Regions from separate parts of the Pseudomonas sp. A genome, predicted to be linked through region 3. Evidence: riboswitches for the same ligand, from Rfam matches in the RefSeq annotation. Region 3 holds a riboswitch; each other region holds the start of a gene.

Region 1 (2,193 bases), 1.5 Mb from region 3:
CCAGTCGAGCATCCAGATCGTTCAACTCGCTGGCCTGGACCAGGCCGAGGTGGCGGCTGGGCAGCTCGATGCCGCGCTCGCGGGACAACCCGCCGTACCAGCGCAGGCCTTCGGTCAGGCTGCCTTCGAGCAGTTGCGCATGGCGCAGGCTGCCGACCCGGTTGGCCAGCACCCCGGCGAACGGCAGGTCGGGCTGGTAGCGCGCCAGGCCCAGGGCCAGGGCGCCGAAGGTCTGGGCCATGGCCGTGCCGTCGATCACCGCCAGCACCGGCACGCCGAAGTGGCGTGCCAGGTCGGCGCTTGACGGGGTACCGTCGAACAGGCCCATCACGCCTTCGATCAGGATCAGGTCGGCCTCGCCCGCCGCTTCCCACAACAGGCGACGACTTTCCTCGGCGCCAATCATCCACAGGTCGAGCTGGTAGACCGGCGCGCCGCTGGCGCGCTCCAGGATCATCGGATCGAGAAAGTCAGGCCCGCACTTGAACACCCGCACCTTACGCCCGAGGTTGCGGTGCAGGCGAGCCAGGGCGGCGGTGACCGTGGTCTTGCCTTGGCCCGAGGCCGGGGCCGCGATCAGCACGGCGGGACACTGGCGCGACTCACTCACAGTTCGACGCCCTTCTGCGCGCGGATACCGGCCTGGAAGGCGTGCTTGAGCATGCCCATCTCGGTGACGGTGTCGGCCAGTTCGATCATTTCCGGCTTGGCGGCGCGACCGGTGACGATCACATGCTGCATCGGTGGACGGGCCTGGATATCCGAAAGCACCTGATCGAGGTCCAGGTAGCCATGTTTGAGGGCGATATTCAGCTCATCGAGCACGACGAACTGGATCGACGAGTCCTGCAGCAACTGCCGCGACACCGCCCAGGCTGCCTCGGCGGCGGCAATGTCACGCTGGCGGTCCTGGGTTTCCCAGGTAAAGCCCTCGCCCATCACGTGGTAGCGCACCTGCTCGGGGAAACGACGGAAGAACAGCTCCTCGCCGGTACTGTTGCGGCCCTTGATGAACTGCACCACGCCGCATTGCATGCCGTGGCCCAGGGCGCGGGCGAGCATGCCGAAGGCCGAGCTGCTCTTGCCCTTGCCATTGCCGGTCAGCACCAGCAGCAGGCCGCATTCGTTGGGGGAATTGGCGATGCGCTCGTCGATGATCGCCTTCTTGCGCTGCATGCGCGCCAGGTGACGTTCGTCGCGTTCGATGGATTCGCTCATCAGGGGTCTCCGCAGGCTGTCGCGGCGGCGGCGACAGATAAAAGGCAGGCAGACGAGGAGCGCGCAGGGGGCATGGCAACGGCCACATCGCACCGCGCATCACCCTCCGTGATGCCGTTTGGCAGTGACAGGCCGGTCTCCGGGCTCATGAGCGGGCGCAGGCCCTGGCCACGCGCCTTCCCGGACTTGGAAATCCAGTGGCCTTGCGTAACCGTCGACTCATCTACCGTTGCGGGGGCAGCGCCGGGCTCGCGCCTGCTGGCGCCCACCGGCTTCCCAGTTTCACCCTGCCGAACCGCGGCTCGCAGGGCACCTGAAACACGCCGCGAAGGTTAGAGGGTTGAATCGGGAGCGTCAATCGAACGAGGGCCGATCTGGCCTGGATCAATGGCCGATCCGCCAGCTTGTGCCACACTCAAAGCAGTGATATCACATAGCCACCATTTTATCGGCTGACCTCGATCACAATGACAAGGAGAGCGCAGCATGCAAGGCCTGATCATCAACAACCCGCGCCTGGAGTTCCTGCGCCCGGCCCTGGAACGCTGGGTCGACTGCATCGACCGCTTCAACCAGCTGCAGGGCGACAACGAGGCACCCTACTGGCACGGCACCGCCGCCAACGTCGGCCTGCTCGCCGCGGCCGCCTGGCAGGGTGAGCTGGTGGCGTTGGAACGGCACATGAGCAAGAAGCAGCGCGACGAGGGCGAGCGCGATGGGCGCTGCGACCTGTCGATCAGCAGCGCCGAGGAGTCGCTGTACCTGCACGCCGGCCAGCGCTGGCCACGCATCGCCCGCCTCGACCTGACAGCAGCCCTGCAGGAAACCGCCGCCCTGGCCAAGCCGATCGCCTATGGCAGCCAGCTCAAGGCCGGGGCGCTGTTCGTCACCCCGTGGAAGGCCGGCCAGCATGCCAGCCCCGAGGAATTGCAGGACCTGGTGGACGACCTGCAAAAGCACACGGCCTGCGCGATA
Region 2 (2,193 bases), 270 kb from region 3:
AGCGCCGTACTGCAGGTTGATGCCATTGAACAGCTGGCTGACCTGGGCACCGTTGAAGCCGCGGTACGACACGTAGCCGCCCCAGCCGGGCGGTGCCGAAGCGTTGACCCCGGGCAGGGCGTTGGCGGCGTCCTGGAAGTTGCGCGCGCCGATGCGTTCCATGGTCTTGCGGTCGGCGACGCTGACCGAGGCGGGGTTTTCGCGGGCGCTGAGGTTCAGCCGCGAGCCACTTTCGATAGGGCGGTCAAGGTCGAGGCCGGTGGCCTCCTTGGGTTGGTCGGCGGTGGCCGTGACGTTGCTGGCGGGCAGGGTCAGGGTGTCATCCTGCGCCCAGGCGCAGGTTGCGCTGCCAACGAGCAGCGCCAAAGTGGTCATGCGAAACATGCAAGGCTTCCTGGCTGAAATCGGTTAGCGCACGCCCGCTGCCGATCAGGCAGCGCAGGGCGTGGCGATGTCAGAACGCGAGAAGCGAAGCAGGAGAGGCGCGCGGATTGACCAGTGGCCAGCGCTGCTTGGGCAGGGGTGGCGCGGGTTGCCTGGGTAAGGGTTTGCTCGACTCCCCGGCGAGCAAGGCCAGCAGGCCGAAGAACACGGCCAGCAGGGTGGCGCTGAACAGGCTGGCGATCACGCAGTCGCCGCCGGCGGGCAGCACCGGGTCGCTGATGTCCTGGTCGCCCTTGAACACGCCGCTGCTGTCGGCCGCGCACCAGGCGGCGTCATCCAGGCCGGCCAGGCGCAAGCCCGCCATCTGGCCATGGCCCATGGCGCACAGCAACGAGCCGAACAGGATGCTGAAATACAGCACCCAGGCGACTTGCGATCGTGTGTGGCGGGCCAGCTTCATCGGCAAAGCTCGAAGGGAATGAGAATAGGTTCGGCGTGCGGATTCTACAGCGTTTGAAACATCTGCCTAGAGTGCTCGGCCGATAAAAAACATTCGAATCGATTCACCTGGCTGGCTTGACGCCTCTCGGCCCCAGGTGTTCAGATGCCGACCGATTTCAGGTGTCCCATGCCGCCGCGCATGGGGTGAAACGGGAAACCGGTACGCGCTTCGCGCCAGTCCGGTGCTGCCCCCGCAACGGTATGCAAGTGATGCCTTCGACAGACCACTGTGGCCAGTGCGCCATGGGAAGGTGAAGGTGTCTTGTCTTGCGAGCCCGGAGACCGGCCTGGAATGTGGTAGGCAAACTCCTGCGGTGGGCGGGCATGGGCCGGTATTGGCTGTGCGCGATCCCTGCTCCTGCGTGCTTCTGCGAAAGTCACTTTCGAGAAGAGCATGATTGCTGTGATTCACTCCCGACGTTTCTCCCCCAAGGCCCGGACCCTGCTTCTGGGCTGCCTGGCCAGCCCCCTGGCACTGGCCGAAAACACCCCTCTGATCCTCGACCAGCAGATCGTCGCCGCGCCCTCGGTGGAGTCGACCACGGTCGCCGCCATGGCCCAGTACGGCAGCAAGGTCGAGATCGTCAGCCGCGAGCAGATCGAGCGCGCCGGCCCCGGCGCCGACATCACCCGGGTGATGCAGATGTTCATCCCCGGCTTCTACGTCGCGCCGAAGAACGGCCCGTTCGACTACGGCACCTACTCGCTGCTGGGCGGGCGCAACGACGACACCTTGATCCTGCTCGACGGCGTGCGCCTGAACAACCGCCTGTACGGTGGCCTGTACCTGGACACCCTGCCGGCCAACGCGGTGGAGCGCATCGAGGTGCTCAAGGGCGGCCAGAGCCTGTTGTTCGGCACCCAGGCGGTGGCGGGGGTGATCAATATCGTCACCCGCAGCCCGCAGCGCCGCGAGGCTTCGGGGGAGGTCAACCTGGGCCTGGACAGCTTCGCCGGCAACAGCAAGGACGCCCGCGTCGAGCGGATCTTCAGCAATGGTTTCGGCGACCTGGGGCTGCTGGCCTATGTCAGTCACAACGTCTCCGACGGCTACCAACCGTTTCGCAACCGTGACTACAGCGGCAACGTCAGCGACAAGAAACGCGGCTACGAGGTGAGCACTTTCGGCGGCAAGGCAATCCAGGCCTTCGGCGACGCTGCGCGGCTGGAGCTGTTCTACCAGTACACCGACGCCAACCTCGATTTCGCCCGGCCGGTGAACAACTACAAAACCACCAATGACCGCGTGCAGCAGATCGCCACCGCCACCTTCGAGCAGCGCCTCAACGAGCGCCTGAGCTACTTCGT
Region 3 (2,193 bases):
CGGCGACCGGGGCAGTGGATTCGTAGGTTTCCGCCTGGAGAATCAGTGGGGCGACCCAGAAGCTTTGCAGCAGGGTCAGCAACAGGGCCGCGAGCAGGCCGCTGAAACCCGCGGTACGGGCGATGCGCGTAATCATGCGGATTTACTCAGTGGCAAGGGAAGGCGGCACTGTGGCGGGTGTCGTGGGCGGCATTGTGCACCGCCTCGATGTGCGAGAAACCGGCGAAGTACACCAGGCACAGCCCCAGCAGGCTGGCGCCGACCGCGACGATCAGTCGCTGGCTGAGGCTGACGGGGGTGGCGATACTGTGTTTGGCGCTGGTGATGGGCATGACGCGTTCCTCTGCTGCTTTTGTTGTGGCAACGGGCATGCGCGACGACCCCGGGCACGGCTGGCCCGAGTGATACGACGACGCCCGCCCACCGCGGGGTGTACTGTGAGCTCGTCAGGCCGGTCTCCGGGCTCGCGAGGTGGAGCAAGGCTCCTTCCATGGCGTCACCTTCCCATGCCTTGAGGCTGGCACAGTGGTCCGGACGCTTCTCTCGCTTACCGTTGCGGGGGCAGCACCGGCCTTGTCGGCTCCTGGAATGGAGACGCGACGCACCGGTTTCCCGTTTCACCCCCGTGGGGGCACCTGAACGCAATGCGCTAGCAAATCACGGGGCCGGGCCCGCGTCAATCGCCGCGGCGGTTGACCGCCAGGCAGGCACTGCGTAGCCTTGCCGCTGCGAGGTTCTCGGGCGTTGGCCCGAGCTAAGACGGGAACGCGGTACAAGCCGCGGCTGCCCCCGCAACTGTAAGCACTGAAGGGTTCGGCACAGCCACTGCGCAGGCGCGCGGGAAGGCGCCGGCCCACCGGCCAGCGAGCCGCAGCGGTGCAAGCCAGGAGACCTGCCTCGTGACGTTTTCGACTTTCAACCGGGCGGGGTGATCCGGTGGCGAACGCGCCAGGCCGGCATGGCCGTGGCTGTCGTCCTGCATGCCCGCGCCATTGCTGCCAAGGGCATCGCGACATGAAAACACTGGCCAAGCTTCCCGTCACCATCGTCACCGGCTTCCTCGGCTCAGGCAAGACCACCTTGCTGCGCCATATGCTCGACAACGCCCAGGGCCGCCGCATCGCGGTGATCGTCAACGAATTCGGCGAGCTGGGCATCGACGGCGAGATCCTCAAGCAGTGCAGCATCGGTTGCACAGAGGAAGAGGCCAATGGCCGCGTCTACGAACTGGCCAACGGTTGCCTGTGCTGCACCGTGCAGGAAGAATTCTTCCCGGTGATGCGCGAGTTGGTGGCCCGGCGCGGCGACCTCGACCACATCCTTATCGAAACCAGCGGCCTGGCCTTGCCCAAACCGCTGGTACAGGCCTTCCAGTGGCCGGAAATCCGCAACGCTTGCACCGTCGACGCGGTGATCACCGTGGTCGACAGCCCGGCCGTGGCCGCCGGCACCTTCGCTGCCTACCCGGACCAGGTCGACGCCCAGCGCAAGCTCGACCCGAACCTCGACCATGAGTCGCCGCTCCATGAATTGTTCGCCGACCAGCTGGCCAGCGCCGATCTGGTGGTGCTGAACAAAGCCGACCTGATCGACGCCGAGGGCCTGGCCAAGGTCCGTGCCGAGGTGGCCGAGGAACTGCCGCCGGCGGTCAAGGTGATCGAGGCCAGCAGCGGCCGCCTGCCGCTGGAAGTGTTGCTGGGCGTGGGCGCCGAGTCCGAGGCGCATATCGACGGTCGCCGTACCCATCACGACTCGCATCACGACGGCGATGACCATGACGACCATGACCACGACGCCTTCGACTCGATCTCCATCGACCTGCCCGAGGCCGACGAGAGCCTGCTGCTCGATGCCCTGACCCAGCTGGTCACCGAGTTCGGCATCCTGCGCGCCAAGGGCTTCGCCGCCATCCCCGGCAAGCCGATGCGCCAGCTGATCCAGGGTGTGGGCACCCGCTTCGACAAGCATTTCGACCGTGCCTGGCGCAGCGACGAGCCCCGGATCACCCGCCTGGTGCTGATCGGCCAGGATCTCGACGCGGCGCAGCTGGAAGCGCGCCTGCGCCAGGCCCTGGGCGCCTGATCCATGCACCTGCTGCGGACCCAGCCCGGCGGCTTCGTGCCGGACGACAGCATCGCCGATCTCGGCCAGACCCCCGCCGACCTGGTGATCCTCTGCAGCGGCGATTCACAC
Region 4 (2,193 bases), 540 kb from region 3:
TATGGCGAATCTCGAGGAAGCTGCCGCGCTGGATTACGCCGTTGGCGGCGTCCCAGGCGTAGGACTCGGCGTTGCGCCACTGGCGGCGGCTCTTGATGTAGTACAGCTGGTTGCTGGCGCTGACACTGTCGCTGAGGGTCCAGTCGGTGGTCAGGCGCGTCCACTCGTCGTGGTAGCGCTGTTCGTCGTTGCTGACGTTGTAGTTCTTGCGGCGCACGCTGCTGCGCAGGTGCCCGTCGATCAGCGGGGTGCCGTAGTAGTTGGCTGGTTGCGCATCGCCGCGTTCGTGGGCGAGGGTGAAGCTCAGGTCGTCGCTGGCATCGAAGCGCAGGGCGGCGCTGAGCGCCAGGCTGCGCGAGTCGGTGCGGTCGACCCAGCCGTTGCCGGCCTGCTGGTTGAGGGTCACGCGGTAGCTCAGCCGCTCGCTCAGGCTGCCGCCGCTGTCCAGGCCCAGTTGCTGGCGGTCCCAGGAGCCGTAGCCCAGGCGCAGGTGGTTGCGGATGTCACCGGCGTACGGCTTCTTCGGCACCACGTTGACCACCGCGCCGGTGGCGCCTTCGCCGTACAGCACCGAGGCGGGGCCGCGGACCACGTCGATGCGCTCGACCATCCACGGGTCGACCGGAAAGGTCAGGGTGCCGGCGCCGGCGTACAGGCGCGAGCCGTCGAACAGGGTCATCACCGAACTCTGCCCGGTGAAGCCCCGGGCCGACAGGCCGGTACCGCCGTCGCCCGGTGTGCCGATGAAGGTCAGGCCCGGCGAGCGGGTCACGGCGTCCTGCACGGTGAGGTTGTTGCGCTGCTGGATCTGCGCCTCGGTCAGGCTGCTGGTGCTGGCCGGGGTGTCCAGGGCGCTGAGGTTCAGGCGCGAGCCGGCCGGGGTTGGCGTGGCCAGGTCGATGACCTGTGGCTCGCGGGTGTCGGTGATCGCCGTGGAGGGCAGGGTGAGGGGCGCCACTTCATGGTCGTCGGCCAGTGCTGGCAGGGACACGGCCAGGCAGGCCGCCAGGGTGTGAAGCTTGTTGAATCGGGACATGTCGTTCCACTGCTGCAGGAAGGAATGGATCCCGGTGGAAAACACGCAACGGCGAAGCGCGCACGCAGGCGCGCGCGGATACCGGCCTGCGCCCGCCCACCGCGGGTTGCCAAGTGAAGCCTCAGGCCGGTCTCCGGGCTTGCGAGGAGCATGAAGCCTTCACCTTCCCATGCGTGCGCACAGTGGTCTGTCGAAGGATTCGCTCGCTTACCGTTGCGGGGGCAGCGCCGGACTTGTCGTGACAACGACGCACCGGCTTCCCGTTTCACCCTGCGCGCGGCGGCGCAGGACACCTGAAACTGGCGCGCATCTGACCATCGAACGGGTGGCGAGTCAATCGCCTGGGTGGCAGGAAAATATCTGGTGGGGCAATGGGTTAGCTGCAATTGCGTTGTCGCTGATCGCGGGGCAAGCCCGCTCCCACGGCGATACCCTGGCAGCTCCAGGCAATCGGATCGTGGGAGCGGGCTTGCCCCGCGATGGGTTCAGCGCCCGCGCCGACGCGAAACCCGCGCCTCGATATTCTTGCGTCCGATCAGCAGCGCCGGCTTTTCCACCACCGGCTCGTCTGCCAGCCACTTGTACATCACCAGGCAGTCCACCAGGCCCAGCTCGGCATGGCGGTAAGCCCTGGGCAGGCGGCCGACGGTCTCGAAGCCGAGCTTGTGCCACAGCGCCACCGCCACCTCGTTGCTGGCCACCACCGAATTGAACTGCAGGGCCAGGAAGCCCTCCTGGCGCGCCAGCTTCTGCGAGTGCTCGCACATCAGCCTGGCCACGCCCCGGCCGCGGGCCTGCTCGCAGACCATGTAGCCGCAGTTGCCGACATGCCCGCCGGGGCCGGCGGCATTGGCCTTGAGGAAGTAGGAGCCGAGCAGCACGCCGTCGTCCTCGGCCACCAGGGTGCGCAACGGGGTTTCCAGCCACAACCGACGCGCCTGGTCGACGTCCAGGGCCGGGTCGAAGGCGTAGGTCTGGCGGGCCTGGACAATGGCCTGGAAGGTCGGCCAGAAGCGTTCGAAGTCTTCCGGGGTCATGGGGCGGATCTGGATCATGGTGGTTCCTGCACGGGCTGAACCGCCAAGTCTGGGTGTCGCGGCGCCGTCGCGCAAGGGCGGCGGCGCCATGAAGTTTCAGGCGCCAGTCTTGCCCACGGC

The links. Region 3 has a riboswitch for cobalamin ahead of cobW (cobalamin biosynthesis protein CobW). Riboswitches for the same ligand answer to the same signal wherever they lie in the genome.
Region 1: it holds a riboswitch for cobalamin, as region 3 does, so the genes downstream of both, cobO (cob(I)yrinic acid a,c-diamide adenosyltransferase) here and cobW (cobalamin biosynthesis protein CobW) in region 3, are expected to answer to the same signal.
Region 2: it holds a riboswitch for cobalamin, as region 3 does, so the genes downstream of both, AC0MAZ_RS18085 (TonB-dependent receptor plug domain-containing protein) here and cobW (cobalamin biosynthesis protein CobW) in region 3, are expected to answer to the same signal.
Region 4: it holds a riboswitch for cobalamin, as region 3 does, so the genes downstream of both, AC0MAZ_RS19155 (TonB-dependent receptor) here and cobW (cobalamin biosynthesis protein CobW) in region 3, are expected to answer to the same signal.

Annotation. Positions count from the first base shown of each region.
Region 1 covers NZ_CM149873.1:2,283,159-2,285,351, reverse strand. Annotated here, with positions in the region: gene AC0MAZ_RS10330 (cobyrinate a,c-diamide synthase) at 1-610, opposite strand, end outside; gene cobO (cob(I)yrinic acid a,c-diamide adenosyltransferase) at 607-1,218, opposite strand; cobalamin riboswitch at 1,332-1,550, opposite strand; gene AC0MAZ_RS10320 (hypothetical protein) at 1,705-2,193, shown strand, end outside.
Region 2 covers NZ_CM149873.1:4,055,267-4,057,459, reverse strand. Annotated here, with positions in the region: gene AC0MAZ_RS18095 (TonB-dependent receptor) at 1-384, opposite strand, end outside; gene AC0MAZ_RS18090 (DUF2946 family protein) at 455-844, opposite strand; cobalamin riboswitch at 987-1,190, shown strand; gene AC0MAZ_RS18085 (TonB-dependent receptor plug domain-containing protein) at 1,280-2,193, shown strand, end outside.
Region 3 covers NZ_CM149873.1:3,788,330-3,790,522, reverse strand. Annotated here, with positions in the region: gene AC0MAZ_RS16975 (CbtA family protein) at 1-136, opposite strand, end outside; gene AC0MAZ_RS16970 (CbtB domain-containing protein) at 147-332, opposite strand; cobalamin riboswitch at 433-655, opposite strand; cobalamin riboswitch at 715-914, shown strand; gene cobW (cobalamin biosynthesis protein CobW) at 1,015-2,082, shown strand; gene cobN (cobaltochelatase subunit CobN) at 2,086-2,193, shown strand, end outside.
Region 4 covers NZ_CM149873.1:4,324,790-4,326,982, reverse strand. Annotated here, with positions in the region: gene AC0MAZ_RS19155 (TonB-dependent receptor) at 1-1,036, opposite strand, end outside; cobalamin riboswitch at 1,144-1,348, opposite strand; gene AC0MAZ_RS19150 (GNAT family N-acetyltransferase) at 1,522-2,091, opposite strand; gene AC0MAZ_RS19145 (carboxymuconolactone decarboxylase family protein) at 2,170-2,193, opposite strand, start outside.